DNA from 3 places in the Streptomyces sp. NPDC008317 genome. Region 3 is predicted to be linked to each of the others. Evidence: riboswitches for the same ligand, from Rfam matches in the RefSeq annotation. Region 3 holds a riboswitch; each other region holds the start of a gene.
The links. Region 3 has a riboswitch for thiamine pyrophosphate ahead of ACFY9V_RS13795 (thiamine ABC transporter substrate-binding protein). Riboswitches for the same ligand answer to the same signal wherever they lie in the genome.

Region 1 (5,329 bases), on a different contig from region 3:
CGGCTTTGGCCTCGCGGATGAAGCGCTCGACGAAGCCGGTGTCGGTCGCCAGGGCCGGGTGCATCACCTTGAGCGCGAGCACCCGGTCGAGGCGGGTGTCCACGGCCCTGTACACCGTGGCCATCCCCCCGACAGCGATGCGCGCCTCGACCCGGTAACGGCGGTCGAGCGTCTGCCCGACGAGCGGGTCCTGCACGGTCGTGTCCACGATCGCCGATTCTACGAGGCCGGAATGCCCCGAACGGCGCTGCGCGCCCGGTCTGTACCCCACCTGTTGCGTGCCGCAACGCTTCCGTGACCTCCCGTCCCCCTGCCCGGGTCGGCGCCCTTCCCCGGGGCTCCGCCCCTGTACGGCCCTTCACGGAGGGCGGCGGCCCGATCCTTCAAGGGTCGCAGTGGGCACGTCCTGTGCGCGGTGGACGCGGGGCCCCGGGGCCTAGAAGGCGGGGCGTTCGGGGTCGAGGGAGGGGAGACCTTCGGGCGGGGAGGAGGGGAGGGCGAAGTGGCGGCGGGGGATACGCCCGGCACGAAAGGCCAGGCGCCCGGCCGAAACGGCGTGACGCATGCCCTCGGCCATGAGAACCGGCTGCCGCGCCCGCGTGACGGCCGAGGCCAGCATGACGGCGGCGCACCCGAGTTCCATGGCGAGCGCGGCGTCGGACGCCGTCCCCGCCCCGGCGTCGAGGACGACGGGAACACCGGCCCGCTCGGTGATGAGTTGAAAATTGTGCGGGTTGCGGATTCCGAGCCCCGACCCGATCGGCGACCCGAGCGGCATGATCGCCGCGCACCCCACATCCTCCAGCTTCCGCGCCAGCACCGGATCGTCGCTGGTGTACGGCAGCACCGTGAAGCCGTCGTCCACCAACGTCTCGGCGGCGTCGAGGAGTTCGACCGGATCGGGCAGCAACGTCCGCTCGTCCGCGATGACTTCCAGCTTCACCCAGTCGGTGCCGAGGGCCTCACGCGCCAGCCGCGCGGTCAGCACGGCCTCACCGGCCGTGAAGCACCCGGCGGTGTTGGGCAGCACACGGATGCCGTGCCGCCGCAGCACCGACAGCACCGGCCCCTTCGTCGTGGGGTCGAGCCGCCGCATGGCGACGGTGGTCAGCTCCGTACCGGACGCGAGCAGCGCCTGTTCCAGCACCTCCAGGCTCGGCGCCCCGCCGGTCCCCATGATCAGCCGCGAGGAGAAGACGGCGTCCCCGATCCGCAACGGGTCGCTGACGTCGACAGCGGAAGTCGTCATCCCTCAGCCCCCCTGCACGGCGGTGAGGATTTCCACGCGGTCACCGTCGGACAGCGGCGTCGCCGCCCACCGGGTGCGCGGGACGACCGTCTCGTTGAGGGCGGCGGCCACGCCGGAGGCGGCCGGGGTGAGGTCGGCCACCAGGGCGTCGAGGGCGAGGGGCGCGGGCAGGGAGCGGCGCTCGCCGTTCACCAGGACCGTGATCGTCATACGGTCTGCTCCTCACGCGCGGCGGCGGCCGGGGGACCGGATACGGGGAAGACGGGCACCGGGACGGCCGCGAACCGGGAGGCGGCGAACGGCCGCGCGTACGCGGGCAGTTCGTCCGTGACCAGCGCCTCCGCCATGATGTCGCCGGTGATCGGGGTGAGCAGCACGCCGTTGCGGTGGTGGCCGGTGGCCAGCAGCAGGCCGTCCAGCGCGCCGCGGCCGAGGAGCGGGGCGTTGTCCGGGGACCCCGGCCGCAGGCCCGCCAGGGTCTCGGTGAGCGGCAGTTCGGTGATGCCGGGCACCAACTCGTGCGCGTCCCGCAGGAGTTCGTAGACCCCGCCCGCGGTCACCGTGGTGTCCCAGCCCAATTCCTCGCTGGTCGCGCCGAGTACCAGCTCCCCGTTCTCGCGCGGCACCAGGTACACATGGCTGCCGCGTACCACCGCCCGGACCGTACGGGACAGGAACGGCGCGTGGCCCGGCGGGATGCGCAGCCGCAGGATCTGCCCCTTCACCGGCCGTACCGGCGGCAGCGCGGCCTCGGGCACGCCCGCGATCCGGCCGCTGTCGCTGCCCGCGGCCAGCACCGTACGACCGGCCGTGACCGCCGTACCGTCGTCGAGCAGCGCGCCGACGGCCCGGCCGCCCGAGATCTCGACGCGGGCCACCGCCGAGCGGTGCAGGACCACACCGGCCAGCTCCGCGGCCCGCAGCAGCGCCGTGGCGAGACGGCGCGGGTCGACCTGGTGGTCGCCGTCCACCCGCAGTCCGCCGCGGACACCGGGGGCGAGCAGCGGTTCGAGGCGGCGGCAGTCCCGGCCGCTCAGCCACTCCGAGGGCAGGCCCAGCGAGGTCTGGAAGGCGTGCAGATCGCGCAGGTGCGCGCGGTCGTCGGCGTCCAGCGCGACGGTCAGGGTGCCGCAGGCGCGGAAGCCGACGTCGAGGCCGGTCGCCTCGGTCAACTCGGCCACGAAATCCGGGTATCGGCGCGCCGACGCCAGATTGAGGTCCAGCAGCGTCTGCTCGCCGTACTGCGATTCGGTGACCGCGGCCAGCATGCCCGCCGCCACCCGCGCCGCGCCGCCGCCGGGGTCCGGGTCGGCCACGGCGGTCCGCAGGCCGCGCTGCGCCGCCCGCCAGGCGGTGACCAGGCCGATGATGCCGCCGCCCACCACCAGGACGTCGTACGACGCCGCCGCGCGGGAACTCCGCGGCGCGGCCGTCGGAGCCGCCGGTCCGCTCGGCGCCGCCGGTTCAGGTGTACCCATCGAATACCGCCCTCCCTTCGCCGGAATGACCCGGATCAGGTTCGTACGGTCGGCGGCCGTCCAGCCGCCCTCTCAGCCCGGTGCGTCCGGGCTCCCGCGTGTTCTCTGGCCCCGACACCATATCCCCGCCCGCCGCCCGGGGGTGGCCCGGCGTCGTCGGCGGCCCGTACCGACTACCGTGAATCATGTGAACGACGTCGTGATTGTCGGGGCCGGGATGGCCGGGGTGCAGACGGCGGTCTGCCTGCGCGAGCAGGGCTGGCGGGACGGCATCGTGCTGGTCGGCGACGAGCCGCACCCTCCGTACGACCGCCCGCCGCTGTCGAAGGCGGTCCTGCTCGGCACGGCGGGCGAGGACACCGACGTCCGCTTCGACGTCGACTTCGACGCCCTGGACGTGGATCTGCGCCTGGGCGTACGGGCGCAGGGGCTGCGGCCAGGCGACCACGAGGTCGTCACCGACAAGGGCGGCCTGCGCTACGGCCGTCTCGTCGTCGCGACCGGCGCCTACCCCGTGGCCCTGCCCGGCACGGCGGGCCTGCCCGGCGTCCACCTGCTGCGCACCCTGGACGACGCGGCGGCGCTGCGCCCGGTGCTGGACGCCCACAAGGACGTCGTGGTGGTCGGCGCGGGCTGGATCGGCGCCGAATTCGCCACCGCGGCGCGGCAGGCGGGCTGCGAGGTGACCGTCGTGGAGGCCGCGGACCGGCCGCTGTCCGGCGCGCTGCCCGCCACCATCACCGGCCACATGCGGGCCTGGTACGCCGACGCCGGGGTACGGCTGCTCACCGGCACGCCCGTCGCCGAGGTCGAACCCGGCGCCGTGGTGCTCGCCGACGGCACCCGGCTGCCCGCCGCGGCCGTCGTGGTCGGCATCGGCGCCAGGCCCGCCACCGGCTGGCTGGCCGGTTCCGGCGTCGGCCTCGGCCCGGACGGCGCCGTACTCGCCGACGACCGGCTGCGCACCACCGCGTCCGACGTGTACGCCGTCGGCGACTGCGCGTCGTTCCCGTCCGCGCGCTACGGCGAGCGGCTGCTCATCCACCACTGGGACAACGCCGTGCAGGGCCCGCGGACCGCCGCCGCCAACGTCCTCGGCGGCGACGAGGCGTACGACCCGGTGCCGTACTTCTGGTCCGAGCAGTTCGGCCGCTTCGTGCAGTACGCAGGGCACCACACGGGCGCCGACACGATGCTGCTGCGCGGCGACCCGGCGAGCCCGTCCTGGTCGGTGTGCTGGCTGCGCGGCGGCGCCCTGGCCGCGCTGCTGGCCGTGGACCGGCCGCGGGACCTGGCGCAGGCCCGCAAGCTGGTCGCCCGCGCGGCGGTGCTGGACCCGGCGCTCGCCGCCGACCCGGCGGTGCAGCTCAAGTCGGCGGTCCTGCGCTGAGCGGGGCGTCCCGCTAACGGCGCAGTGCCGCAGCGGTTGTCGGCGGCGGGTGGCACCCTTGTCCTGTGACTGTTTTCTCGTCGGTTGACGCACACATTGACGCTCTCGTCCCCTCGTGGCTCACGCTGCCCGAGGTCGCGGAGCGGCTCGGACTCGACATCACCCGGATTCGCCCCCTCATCAAGGAGGGCCAGCTCATCGCGGTCCGCCGCGGTGAGAACAAGGTGCTCATGGTGCCCGCGGACTTCGTCGGCGAAGGCGCCATCACCAAGGGCCTGTCCGGCACGCTCACCGTGCTCAAGGACGACGGGTTCTCGGACGATGAGGCGCTGGAATGGCTCTTCACGCCCGACCCGAGCCTCCCCGGCACCCCCGCCCAGGCACTGCGCGAGAATCGCGGGACCGAGGTGAAGCGCCGAGCGCAGGCGCTCGCCGTGTAACCCGTACGCCTCAGGGGGAACCGCCCGCATGACGACCACCGCCGCCGCCACCGCCGTGGGCACCGCCCGTGACCGGCTCGCCGCCGCCCGGCTCTATCTGTGCACCGACGCCAGGACCGAGCGCGGCGACCTCGCCGAGTTCGCGGACGCGGTACTGAGCGGCGGGGTGGACGTCATCCAGCTCCGGCACAAGGGCATCGAGGCGGGGGCCGAACTGGCGGCCCTCGCCGTCCTCGCCGAGGTCTGCCGCAGGCACGGCAAGCTCCTCGCGGTCAACGACCGCGCCGACGTGGCGCACGCGGCCCGGGCCGACGTCCTGCACCTCGGCCAGGGGGACCTGCCGGTCCCGGCCGCGCGCGCCATCCTCGGCGACGAGGTGCTGATCGGGCGCTCCTGCCATGCCGCTTCCGAGGTGGACGCCGCCGCCGTGGAGCCCGGCGCCGACTACTTCTGCACCGGGCCCGTCTGGCCCACGCCCACCAAGCCGGGGCGTCCCGCCCCGGGGCTCGACCTCGTCCGGCACGCCGCCGGGCTCACGACCGACCGGCCCTGGTTCGCCATCGGCGGCATCTCCCTCGACAACATCGCCCAGGTCCGCGCCGCCGGTGCGCGCCGCGTCGTCGTCGTCCGCGCCCTCACCGAGGCCGCCGATCCCGCCGGTGCGGCCTCCGCCCTCCGCGCCGCCCTCGCCTGACACCTAGGCGGTGAGCATTCCCGGGGCCCGGCCCCTGGACGGTCCTCTCCCGCAGGCGGCAAGCCGGTCTTTTCGGGG
Region 2 (5,329 bases), on a different contig from region 3:
CCGGCGGGGCCGGTCGCGCCCTTGCCGCCGTTGTCGTCACCGTTCTTGCCGCCGCTCCTCTCGTGCCGGTCGGCGCTGACCACCAGCGCCGCCAGGGCCGTGGTCAGCGGCACCGAGGCGACCAGGCCGATGCTGCCCACCAGGGTGCGGACGATCTCCTCCGCCACCAGTTCGCTGCTGGCCACCCGCAGGACGCCGCTGCGCGCGATCGAGAAGAGCAGCAGCAGCGGCAGCGCGGCGCCCGCGTACGCCATCACCAAGGTGTTGACCACCGAGGCGATGTGGTCGCGGCCGATCCGCATTCCGGCGCCGTAGAGTTTGCGCCAATTCGCGCCGGGATCGGCGTCCTTCAGCTCCCACACCGCCGAGGTCTGGGTGACGGTGACGTCGTCGAGCACGCCGAGCGAGCCGATGATGACGCCCGCGAGCAGGACGCCCTTGATCTCGATGCCGGGATAGAGGCTGTGGATCACGCCCGTCTCGTCCGAGGTGTTGCCGGTCAGCCGCGCCCAGTCGATGAAGACCGAGCCCAGGACGCCGATCAGCAGCAGTGAGCAGAGCGTGCCGAGGACGGCCACCGAGGTGCGGGCGTTGACGCCGTGGCACATGTACAGCGCGATGAGCATGATGGCGCTGCCGCCGACCACCGCCACCAGCAGTGGATTGTCGCCGCGGAGGATGGCCGGAAGGATGAAGAGGGTCAAGATCCCGAACGAGACGATCAGTGCGATCAGGGCCATCAGACCGCGCAGCCGTCCGACGACGATCACCGCGACCGCGAAGATCCCGGCGAGCAGCGCGAGCGGGAAGCCGCGGTCCACGTCGGTGACCGAATAGCGCAGCCCGGCGGGGGCGTTGGGCGCGTACGCGAGGACCACGCCCTCGCCCTTGGTGTAGCGGCGGGACTGGTCGGGGTGCACGATCTCGGTGAAGGTCGTCCCCTTGTCGGGCCCCGACTCGACCTCGATGGTGGCCTTCTGGCACGTGTCGCTCGCGGCCGACGACGACTGGCCCGGGTTCTCCGCCTTGCAGGACACGTCGACCAGTCGCACCACCTTGCCCTGCCGGGTCTGCTGGTCGAAGCCGACGCCGCTGCGGGCGTGTTGGGGCGCGCCGCCCGGCCACAGCACGATCAGGCCGACGACGACGGCGGCGGCGAAGGGGACCAGGATCGCGGCGATGACCTTGCGCAGGTGCTGGGAGACCGGCGGCACGGGGCCGTGACCGTGGCCATGACTGTGGCTGTGTCCGTGACTGTGCCCGTGGCTCGCGCCGGGGCCGGGGCCGGGGCCGGGGCCAGGGCCGTGGCCGGGTCCGGGGCCGGGACTTGGGCTCTGCGGGGGCTCTTCCACGGGCTGATCATCGCAAGATCCCTGGTGCCTGTCCTCGCCGAACCGCTACCGTGGGGGCACCTTTGCAAACGCGGGAGCTCGGAGCACCGGGCTGAGAGGGCGCTGAACCTGTTGCCGGCACGGCATGACCGCCGGGACGAACGCTGCGCCGACCGCTGAACCTGTTACCGGGTAATGCCGGCGTAGGGAGTGGGTCTCATGACCATGCAGGACGCGCACACGCCTGGATCCGACGGGGACGAATCCGCCCGTACGGAGTCGGTCGGCTCGAATCGTACGGAAGCGGAGGGCTCGATCCGTACGGAGTCGGCCGCCTCGAATCGTATGGAGTCGGCCGCCTCGAACGGTACGGAAGCGGACGGCTCGAACCGTACCGAAGTGGACGGTCCCGTACGGGACATCGGCTGGCACAAGTCGTACGTCGTCGGATCGCGGCCGGACCTGCGGGTGCCGGTCCGGCAGGTGCACCTCACCAATGGGAACGACGTGACGCTGTACGACACGTCGGGCCCGTACACCGATCCGTCCGTGGAGACGGACGTCCGGCGCGGGCTCGCCCCGCTCCGGGAGCACTGGATCATCGCGCGCGGCGACACCGAGGAGTACCCGGGACGGCCGGTCCGCCCCGAGGACGACGGCCTCAAGCACACCTCGCCGCGCGGCGGGCTCCGCAATCTCGACGCGGTCTTCCCCGGCCGCCCCCGGCTCCCCCGCCGGGGCCGTACCGGGACGCCGGTCACCCAACTCGCCTACGCCAGGCGGGGCGAGATCACGCCGGAGATGGAGTACGTCGCGCTGCGCGAGAACGTCCCGTCCGAGATCGTCCGGGACGAGATCGCCGCGGGGAGGGCCGTACTGCCCGCCAACATCAACCACCCGGAGATCGAGCCGATGATCATCGGCAAGCGGTTCCTGGTGAAGGTCAACGCCAACATCGGCAATTCGGCGGTCACTTCCTCCATCGAGGAGGAGGTCGACAAGATGACCTGGGCCACCCGCTGGGGCGCCGACACGGTCATGGACCTGTCCACCGGCCGCAACATCCACACCACCCGCGAGTGGGTGCTGCGCAACTCCCCCGTCCCCATCGGCACCGTCCCGCTCTACCAGGCGCTGGAGAAGGTCGACGGCCGCGCGGAAGAGCTGAGTTGGGACGTCTACCGCGACACCGTCATCGAACAGGCCGAGCAGGGCGTCGACTACATGACGGTGCACGCGGGCGTGCTGCTCCGCTACGTCCCGCTGACCGCCCGCCGCAAGACCGGCATCGTCTCGCGCGGCGGCTCGATCATGGCCGCGTGGTGCCTGGCGCACCACCAGGAGAGCTTCCTCTACACGCACTTCGAGGAGCTGTGCGAGATCCTGGCCGCGTACGACGTCACGTACTCGCTCGGCGACGGCCTGCGCCCCGGCTCCATCGCGGACGCCAACGACGAGGCGCAGTTCGCCGAACTGCGCACTCTCGGCGAGCTGAACACCGTCGCCAAGCGGCACCAGGTGCAGACGATGATCGAGGGCCCCGGGCACGTGCCCATGCACAAGATCAAGGAGAACATCGACCTCCAGCAGGAGATCTGCGAAGAGGCCCCGTTCTACACGCTCGGCCCGCTCACCACCGACATCGCCCCCGCCTACGACCACATCACCTCCGGCATCGGCGCCGCGATGATCGCCTGGTGGGGCACCGCGATGCTCTGCTACGTCACCCCCAAGGAACACCTCGGGCTGCCCGACCGCGACGACGTCAAGACCGGTGTGATCACCTACAAGATCGCCGCCCACGCCGCCGACCTCGCCAAGGGGCACGAGGGCGCCCAGGCGTGGGACGACGCCCTCTCCGACGCGCGCTTCGAATTCCGCTGGGAAGACCAGTTCAACCTCGCCCTCGACCCCGCCACCGCCCGCGCCTTCCACGACGAGACGCTCCCCGCCGAGCCCGCCAAGACCGCCCACTTCTGCTCCATGTGCGGCCCGAAATTCTGCTCGATGAAGATCTCCCACGACATCCGCCGCGACCACGGCGGCCCAGTAGCCCCCGCCTCCGCCTCCGCCTCCGAGGCCGAGCTGGGCATGGCCCAGAAGTCCCGCGAGTTCGCCGCCGCCGGCAACCGCGTGTACCTGCCGCTGGCGGACTGACACCCGAGGGCCCCGGCACCCCGGTGCCGGGGCCCTCACCCCAGATACGGCCGCTCCCGTCCCTCCAGAAAGTGACCGACCCTGAGCCGCTGCGTGTGATGCATCGGCAGCTCGTCCACCTCCCCGGCCGCGACGAAGCGCACTTCCGTGGACTCGTCCGAGACGGCCAGCTCCCCGCCGGTGACCCGGGCGGTGAAGCAGACGTTGAACTGTCGGCGTACCTCCCCGTCCGTGTACGCGATCACGTGGCGCGGATCGGTGTACGTGCCGACGAGCCCGGTGATCTCCACGTCCAGGCCGGTCTCCTCCTTGACCTCGCGCACCGCCGTGCCGGGCAGGGAATCGGTCATCTCCATGCCGCCCCCGGGCAGCGCCCACAAGCCGTTGTCGCGGCGCCGCTGGAGCAGGATGCGACCCTGCTCGTCGGTGACGACGGCAGACGCGGCGACGACGAGACTGTTCGGTGCGGGAGCGTCCGGATCGTCGTAGAACTCGGTGCGTGCCATGGCGTCAGTGTTCCCGAGGCGCGGGCTGCGCCGTGGCCCATACGGCGTCGAAGCTGTCGGCGTAGGTGTCGAACAGGCTGCCGTCGCCGTGCTGCCGCAGGTGCCAGACGGCCCTGCGTGCCACGGTTCGGCTGGTGCGGGACCGTCCCGAGGCGGGACACCTGGCCGGGAGGGGGCGGGACAGCGGAGGGGGTCTCGTACGGTTGTGCGCGTGATGCTGATCGCAGGCGAACCGCGCAGACTCGGAGTTCCCTCGTCCGAGGCGCGGCTCAGGTTCGAAGAGGGTCCCAGGCGGGCGGGGGCGGGGGCCGGTCTCAGACTTCTGGCGCTCGACGGTGAGCCGGCGTTCGAGCGCAGCTTCTGGTGCGGGACGTGCGGGCTGCTCTTCCGGCGGCTTGAGGGTGCCCAGGGGACGCTGTCGCCGGAGGGCGTACGGGACCGTCTCGCCGGCCACCTCACGGATGTGGACGACGGCGTCCTCCAGGCGTTCGGCTCCTTGCTGCCGGAAGGCGACTACCGCCCCTTGCTGCTTCGCATCGAGCCGAGCCTGGTCTTTCCCGGCAAGGAAGGTGACTACTTCAGCGGCGAGAAGGTCGCCACATGGGGCATCGACGGGTTCTGGGGCCTCCCGGACCACCCGTGCACGCCGTATTTCCGTACGTTCGAGACACCGGTCGACAACGAGGCGCATTTCTACGAGTTCGTCGTGCCGATGGTGCCGCCGTCCTGGAACGAACGGGAGCGGGTGGCGGACTACGCCGAGCGGTTGGGAGGCGGAGCGGTACCGACGGCGGTGGCGGTGTCGACTCTGGACCGCTGCATGCCCGCGATGAACACCGGGGCGACCGACTACTACGAGCACTGGGGGCTTACGCATTTCCTGCTCGACGGCCACCACAAAATGGAGGCCGCGGCATCGACCGGGCGGCCTCTGCAACTTCTGTCCCTCTTGGCCATCGGCGAGGGCTTGAGCGAGGACGACGACCATCGCAGGCTGCTCGGATTGCGCACTCAGCAGCGCCAAGAACGCGGTGCTCGCTGATCGCCGGCACCTGCGGCCGGTGAAGACCTGGTGGACGGGCTGTTGGGGGAAAAGGGGGGTGGGGGAGAATCGGGCGGGTCGGGTGGTGGGTGGGGAAGAGGGCAGGGGATGGGGCAGGCGAGGGGTGAGGGGCGGGATATCGAGTCCGCCGTCGTGATCTATACGGCGGTGGCGAACGGCGGTGGGGCTCCGTACGCGGGGCTGGCGGGGCTGGTGGGGCTGGACGAGGGGCGGCTGGAGTCGGGGCTGCGGACCTTGAAGGGCATGGGGCTGGTCCGGCTGGTGGAGGGGCG
Region 3 (5,329 bases):
CGTCTTCGCCGCCTTCTACGTGCCCTTCCTGGCCACCTTCGTGGTCATGATGCTCGCCGCCGACGACGGCCCGCGCCGCGTCCTGGTCTTCCTGCTGCTCACCGTGATCAGCGACACCGGCGCCTACGCCGTCGGCTGGCGCTTCGGCAAGCACAGGCTCGCGCCCCGCATCAGCCCCGGCAAGACCCGCGAGGGCCTGCTCGGCGCGATCTCCTTCGCCATGGTCGCGGGCGCCCTGCTCATGCAGTACGTCATCGACGACGGCCGCTGGTGGCAGGGCCTCCTCCTCGGCCTCGCCGCCGCCGTCAGCGCCACCCTCGGCGACCTCGGCGAATCCATGATCAAGCGCGACCTCGGCATCAAGGACATGGGCACCCTCCTGCCGGGCCACGGCGGCATCATGGACCGCCTCGACTCCCTGCTCCCCACCGCCCCCGTCGTCTGGCTCCTCCTGGCCGTCTTCGTCGGCACCGGCTGACCCCCCGGACGGCCCGCCGCCCGAGCGACAGCCCCGGACCAGCGGGCGACCGGCCGACCCATTTCGATCTGCGACACTTGTCAGATCATGCCTGTACCCGGAGAACTCACTTTTGCCGCGCCGCGTGGGGCCAAGAAGCCGCCGCGGCACCTTGCCGACCTCACTCCCGTCGAGCGGCGGGAGGCGGTGGCCGCGCTCGGGGAGAAGCCGTTCCGGGCGAAGCAACTGTCGCAGCACTACTTCGCGCGGTACGCCGACGATCCGGCGGCGTGGACGGACATTCCGGCCGCGGCGCGGGGGAAGCTGGCGGAGGACCTGCTGCCGGAGCTGATGACGGTGGTGCGGCACGCGTCGTGCGACGACGGGGACACCCGTAAGACGCTGTGGAAGCTGTTCGACGGGACGCTCGTCGAGTCGGTGCTGATGCGGTACCCGGACCGGGTCACGATGTGCATCTCCTCGCAGGCGGGCTGCGGCATGAACTGCCCGTTCTGCGCGACCGGGCAGGCCGGTCTCGACCGGAATCTGTCCACCGCCGAGATCGTGCACCAGATCGTCGCGGGCATGAAGAGCCTGCGCGACGGCGAGGTGCCCGGGGGGCCCGCGCGGCTGTCGAACATCGTCTTCATGGGGATGGGCGAGCCGCTGGCCAACTACAAGCGCGTGATCGGCGCGATCCGCCGCCTCACCGACCCCGAGCCGGACGGCCTCGGCCTGTCGCAGCGCGGCATCACCGTCTCCACGGTCGGCCTGGTCCCGGCGATCTACCGGTTCGCCGACGAGGGGCTGAAGTGCCGCCTCGCGGTCTCGCTGCACGCGCCCGACGACGAGCTGCGCGACACCCTGGTGCCGGTCAACACCCGCTGGAAGGTCCGCGAGGTGCTGGACGCGGCCTGGCACTACGCCGAGGTCTCCGGCCGCCGGATCTCCATCGAGTACGCGCTGATCCGGGACATCAACGACCAGGCGTGGCGCGCGGACCGGCTCGGCCGGATGCTGAAGAACCACCGGGTGCACGTCAATCTGATCCCGCTCAACCCCACGCCCGGCTCCAAGTGGACGGCCTCCCGGCCGGAGGACGAGCGGGCGTTCGTCGCCGCGCTCGAGTCCCACGGCGTGCCCGTGACCGTGCGGGACACCCGCGGCCAGGAGATCGACGGCGCGTGCGGCCAGCTCGCGGCCTCGGAGCGCTGAGGCGCCGGGCGCGTTAAGGGCCCGGCGCTGACCAGCCCTTTCGCACCTGCTGCTATCGTGCTCGTGCAATCACACAAGTACGTACAAGTGAACATTCCGACAGGGGAGCGCCTGAGACGGCGCTGAGAGTGCGGCCCACGAGACCGCAGACCCTCGGACCTGATCCGGGTCATACCGGCGTAGGGAGTCTGCACAGATGAACACCATCCGTCGGCGTGCCATCGGCGCGCTCGTCCTGGCCACGGTCGGCGCCACCGCGCTCGCCGCGTGCGGCAGCGACTCGGGCGGCACCAAGACCAGCGGCGGCAGCACGTCCAAGACCGTGACGCTGGTCAGCCACGACTCCTTCGCGGCGTCCGACGCCGTGCTCAAGGACTTCACCAAGGAGACCGGCTACACGGTCAAGGTGCTGCGCGGCGGAGACGCGGGCGCGGCCGTCAACCAGGCGATCCTCACCAAGGACCACCCGCAGGGCGACGTCTTCTTCGGCGTCGACAACACGCTGCTGTCCCGCGCGCTCGACAACGGCCTGTTCACCCCGTACGCGGCCAAGGGCCTCGACCAGGTGCCCGCCGACCTCCAACTCGACGCGGCCAAGCACCGGGTGACGCCCATCGACTCCGGTGACGTCTGCGTCAACTACGACCGGGCGTACTTCACCGCGCACAAGCTGGCCCCGCCCGTCACCTTCGCGGACCTGGTCAAGCCGGAGTACAAGAACCTGCTGGTCACCGAGAACGCCGCGACGTCCTCGCCCGGTCTGGCCTTCCTGCTCGGCAGCGCCGCCGCCTACGGGGACTCCGACTGGCAGTCGTACTGGAAGCAGCTCAAGGCCAACGGCGTCGAGGTCGTGGACGGTTGGGAGCAGGCGTACAACGACCGCTTCTCCGGTTCCTCGGCAGGCAAGAAGGCCAAGGGCGACAAGCCGCTGGTCGTGTCGTACGCGTCCAGCCCGCCCGCCGAGGTCGTGGGCGTCACCCCCGCACCTGCCCAGTCCCCGACCGGGGTCTCCACCGGCACCTGCTTCCGGCAGATCGAATTCGCCGGGCTGCTGCACGGCGCGAAGAACACCGCGGGCGGCCAGGCGCTGATCGACTTCCTGCTGAGCAGGACGTTCCAGGAGGACATGCCCCTCCAGATGTACGTCGACCCGGTGCGCAAGGACGCCGCCGAGCCCGAGGTGTTCACCACATACGGCGCGAAGATCACCGACCCGAAGACGCTGGCGCCCGACAAGATCGCCGCCAAGCGCGACGAGTGGGTCAAGGCATGGTCGTCGATCGTCCTCAAGTGACGCCCGGCGCCGAAAAGACGGACGCGGCCGATACGTCGGGCCACGCCGATACGACGGACACGACCGGCACGTCGGACGCGACCGGCACGGCATCGGCGGTACGCGGCAGGGGCCGGTCGCTCGTACCCGGTCGCGGCACCGCGATCCGACTCGCCCTGATGGCCGTGCCCGCCGCCTTCTTCGGGGTGTTCTTCGCCTACCCCGTGATCTCCATCGTCGGCCGCGGCCTGCACCAGGGCGGCCGGTGGCAGCTCGGCCGGATCGGCGACGTCCTCGGCGACGGCTCCATCCGGCACGTGCTGTGGTTCACCTGCTGGCAGGCCGCCGCGTCCACCGCGCTGACCCTGGCCGTCGCCCTGCCCGGCGCGTATGTCTTCGCGCGGCTCGACTTCCCCGGCAAGCGGCTGCTGCGGGCCGTCGTCACCGTGCCCTTCGTGCTGCCGACCGTGGTCGCCGGTTCGGCCTTCCTCGCGCTGCTCGGCCGCGGCGGCTTCACCGACTCGCTGTGGGGCGTCCGCCTGGACACCACCGTGTGGGCGATCCTCATCGCGCACGTCTTCTTCAACTACGCGGTGGTCGTCCGCACCGTCGGCGGCCTGTGGGCGCAGCTCGACCCGCGCCAGGAAGAGGCCGCGCGGATGCTCGGCGCGAGCCGGCTCGCCGCCTGGCGGCGGGTCACGCTGCCCGCGCTCGGCCCCTCGGTGGCCGCCGCCGGGCTGATGGTGTTCCTGTTCACCTTCACCTCCTTCGGCGTGATCCAGATCCTCGGCGGCCCGCTGTACTCCACCCTCGAAGTGGAGATCTACCGGCAGACCGCGGAACTCCTCGACCTGCCGACCGCCGCCGTGCTGACCCTGCTGCAATTCGCCGCCGTCGCCGCGATCCTCGCCGTGCACGCCTGGACCGTACGCCGCCGGGAGTCCACGCTGCGGCTGGTCGACGCGGCCACCACCGCGCACCGGCCGCGCGGCAGGGGGGAGCGGACGCTGCTCGCCGGAGTGCTCGCCGTCATCGCGCTGCTGATCCTGCTGCCGCTGGGCGTGCTCGTCGCCCGCTCGCTGGACGGCCCCGACGGCTACGGCTTCGCCTTCTACCGCTCGCTCGGCTCCGTCGGCTCGGGCCGGAGCGGCGGCACCTTCACCGTCGCCCCGCTGGAGACGGTCTGGAATTCGCTGCGGTACGCCGCCGTCGCCACCGTCATCGCCTTGACGGTCGGCGGGCTCGCCGCCGCGGCCCTGGTCCGCAGGGCGGGACGGCTGGTCCGCGGCTTCGACGCGCTGCTGATGCTGCCGCTCGGCACCTCCGCCGTCACCGTAGGCTTCGGCTTCCTGATCACCCTCGACAAGCCGCCGCTCGACCTGCGGTCCTCCTGGATCCTGGTGCCGCTCGCCCAGGCGCTGGTCGGTGTGCCGTTCGTCGTACGCGTCATGCTGCCGGTGCTGCGCGCCGTGGACGACCGGTTGCGGGAGGCCGCCGCGGTGCTCGGCGCGTCACCGCTACGGGTCTGGCGCGAGGTCGAACTCCCGCTCGTCGGACGGGCGCTGGCCGTCGCCGCGGGCTTCGCCTTCGCCGTGTCGCTCGGCGAGTTCGGCGCCACCGTCTTCATCGCCCGCCCCGACAGCCCCACTCTCCCGGTCGCCGTCGCCCGCCTGCTCGGCCGCGCGGGCCCGTCCACGTACGGCCAGGCCATGGCACTGAGCACCATCCTCATGCTGGTCTGCGCCGCGTCGCTGCTGGTGCTGGAGAATCTGCGCCCGCGCGGCCGGGGCGCCGACCCCTCACCCGGGGAGTTCTGATGACGCTGCTGCGAGTCGAGGACGCGACCGTACGGTTCGGCGCGCGGGCCGCGCTGGACGCCGTCACGCTGGAGGTGGCCGCGCACGAGACGGTGTGCGTGCTCGGGCCCAGCGGCAGCGGCAAGTCCACGCTGCTGCGGGCCGTCGCCGGACTCCAGCCGCTGGACGGCGGACGGGTGCTGCTCGACGGCGCCGACCAGGCGGGCGTTCCCGCGCACCGGCGCGGCGTCGGCCTGATGTTCCAGGACCACCAGCTCTTTCCGCAGCGCGACGTCGGCGGCAACGTCGCCTTCGGGCCGCGCATGCACAAGGTGCCGCGCGAGCGGCGCGAGGAGCGGGTGCGCGAACTGCTCGACCTCGTCGGGCTGCCCGGCGCGGGCGGGCGCGGCGTCGCCACGCTCTCCGGCGGGGAGCAGCAGCGGGTCGCCCTGGCCCGCGCCCTCGCCCCCGAGCCGCGCCTGCTCATGCTCGACGAGCCGCTGGGACAGCTCGACCGGGCGCTGCGCGAACGGCTCGTGGTGGAGCTGCGCGAACTCTTCCGTCGCCTGGGGACGACGGTCCTGGCCG

Region 1: another riboswitch for thiamine pyrophosphate. It lies ahead of thiO (glycine oxidase ThiO); the one in region 3 lies ahead of ACFY9V_RS13795 (thiamine ABC transporter substrate-binding protein).
Region 2: another riboswitch for thiamine pyrophosphate. It lies ahead of thiC (phosphomethylpyrimidine synthase ThiC); the one in region 3 lies ahead of ACFY9V_RS13795 (thiamine ABC transporter substrate-binding protein).

The regions. Positions count from the first base shown of each region.
Region 1 is NZ_JBIBFQ010000002.1:290,112-295,440, reverse strand. It holds gene pknB (Stk1 family PASTA domain-containing Ser/Thr kinase) at 1-208, opposite strand, end outside; gene ACFY9V_RS06380 (thiazole synthase) at 437-1,249, opposite strand; gene thiS (sulfur carrier protein ThiS) at 1,253-1,459, opposite strand; gene thiO (glycine oxidase ThiO) at 1,456-2,727, opposite strand; TPP riboswitch at 2,723-2,835, opposite strand; gene ACFY9V_RS06365 (FAD-dependent oxidoreductase) at 2,945-4,117, shown strand; gene ACFY9V_RS06360 (Rv2175c family DNA-binding protein) at 4,183-4,557, shown strand; gene thiE (thiamine phosphate synthase) at 4,586-5,251, shown strand.
Region 2 is NZ_JBIBFQ010000001.1:612,062-617,390, forward strand. It holds gene ACFY9V_RS02530 (YibE/F family protein) at 1-1,352, opposite strand, end outside; TPP riboswitch at 1,413-1,558, shown strand; gene thiC (phosphomethylpyrimidine synthase ThiC) at 1,677-3,488, shown strand; gene ACFY9V_RS02540 (NUDIX domain-containing protein) at 3,524-3,994, opposite strand; partial or broken gene ACFY9V_RS02545 (XRE family transcriptional regulator) at 3,999-4,103, opposite strand; gene ACFY9V_RS02550 (hypothetical protein) at 4,209-5,036, shown strand; gene ACFY9V_RS02555 (LuxR C-terminal-related transcriptional regulator) at 5,145-5,329, shown strand, end outside.
Region 3 is NZ_JBIBFQ010000004.1:86,318-91,646, reverse strand. It holds gene ACFY9V_RS13805 (phosphatidate cytidylyltransferase) at 1-478, shown strand, start outside; gene rlmN (23S rRNA (adenine(2503)-C(2))-methyltransferase RlmN) at 566-1,672, shown strand; TPP riboswitch at 1,764-1,875, shown strand; gene ACFY9V_RS13795 (thiamine ABC transporter substrate-binding protein) at 1,869-2,966, shown strand; gene ACFY9V_RS13790 (iron ABC transporter permease) at 3,125-4,762, shown strand; gene ACFY9V_RS13785 (ATP-binding cassette domain-containing protein) at 4,762-5,329, shown strand, end outside.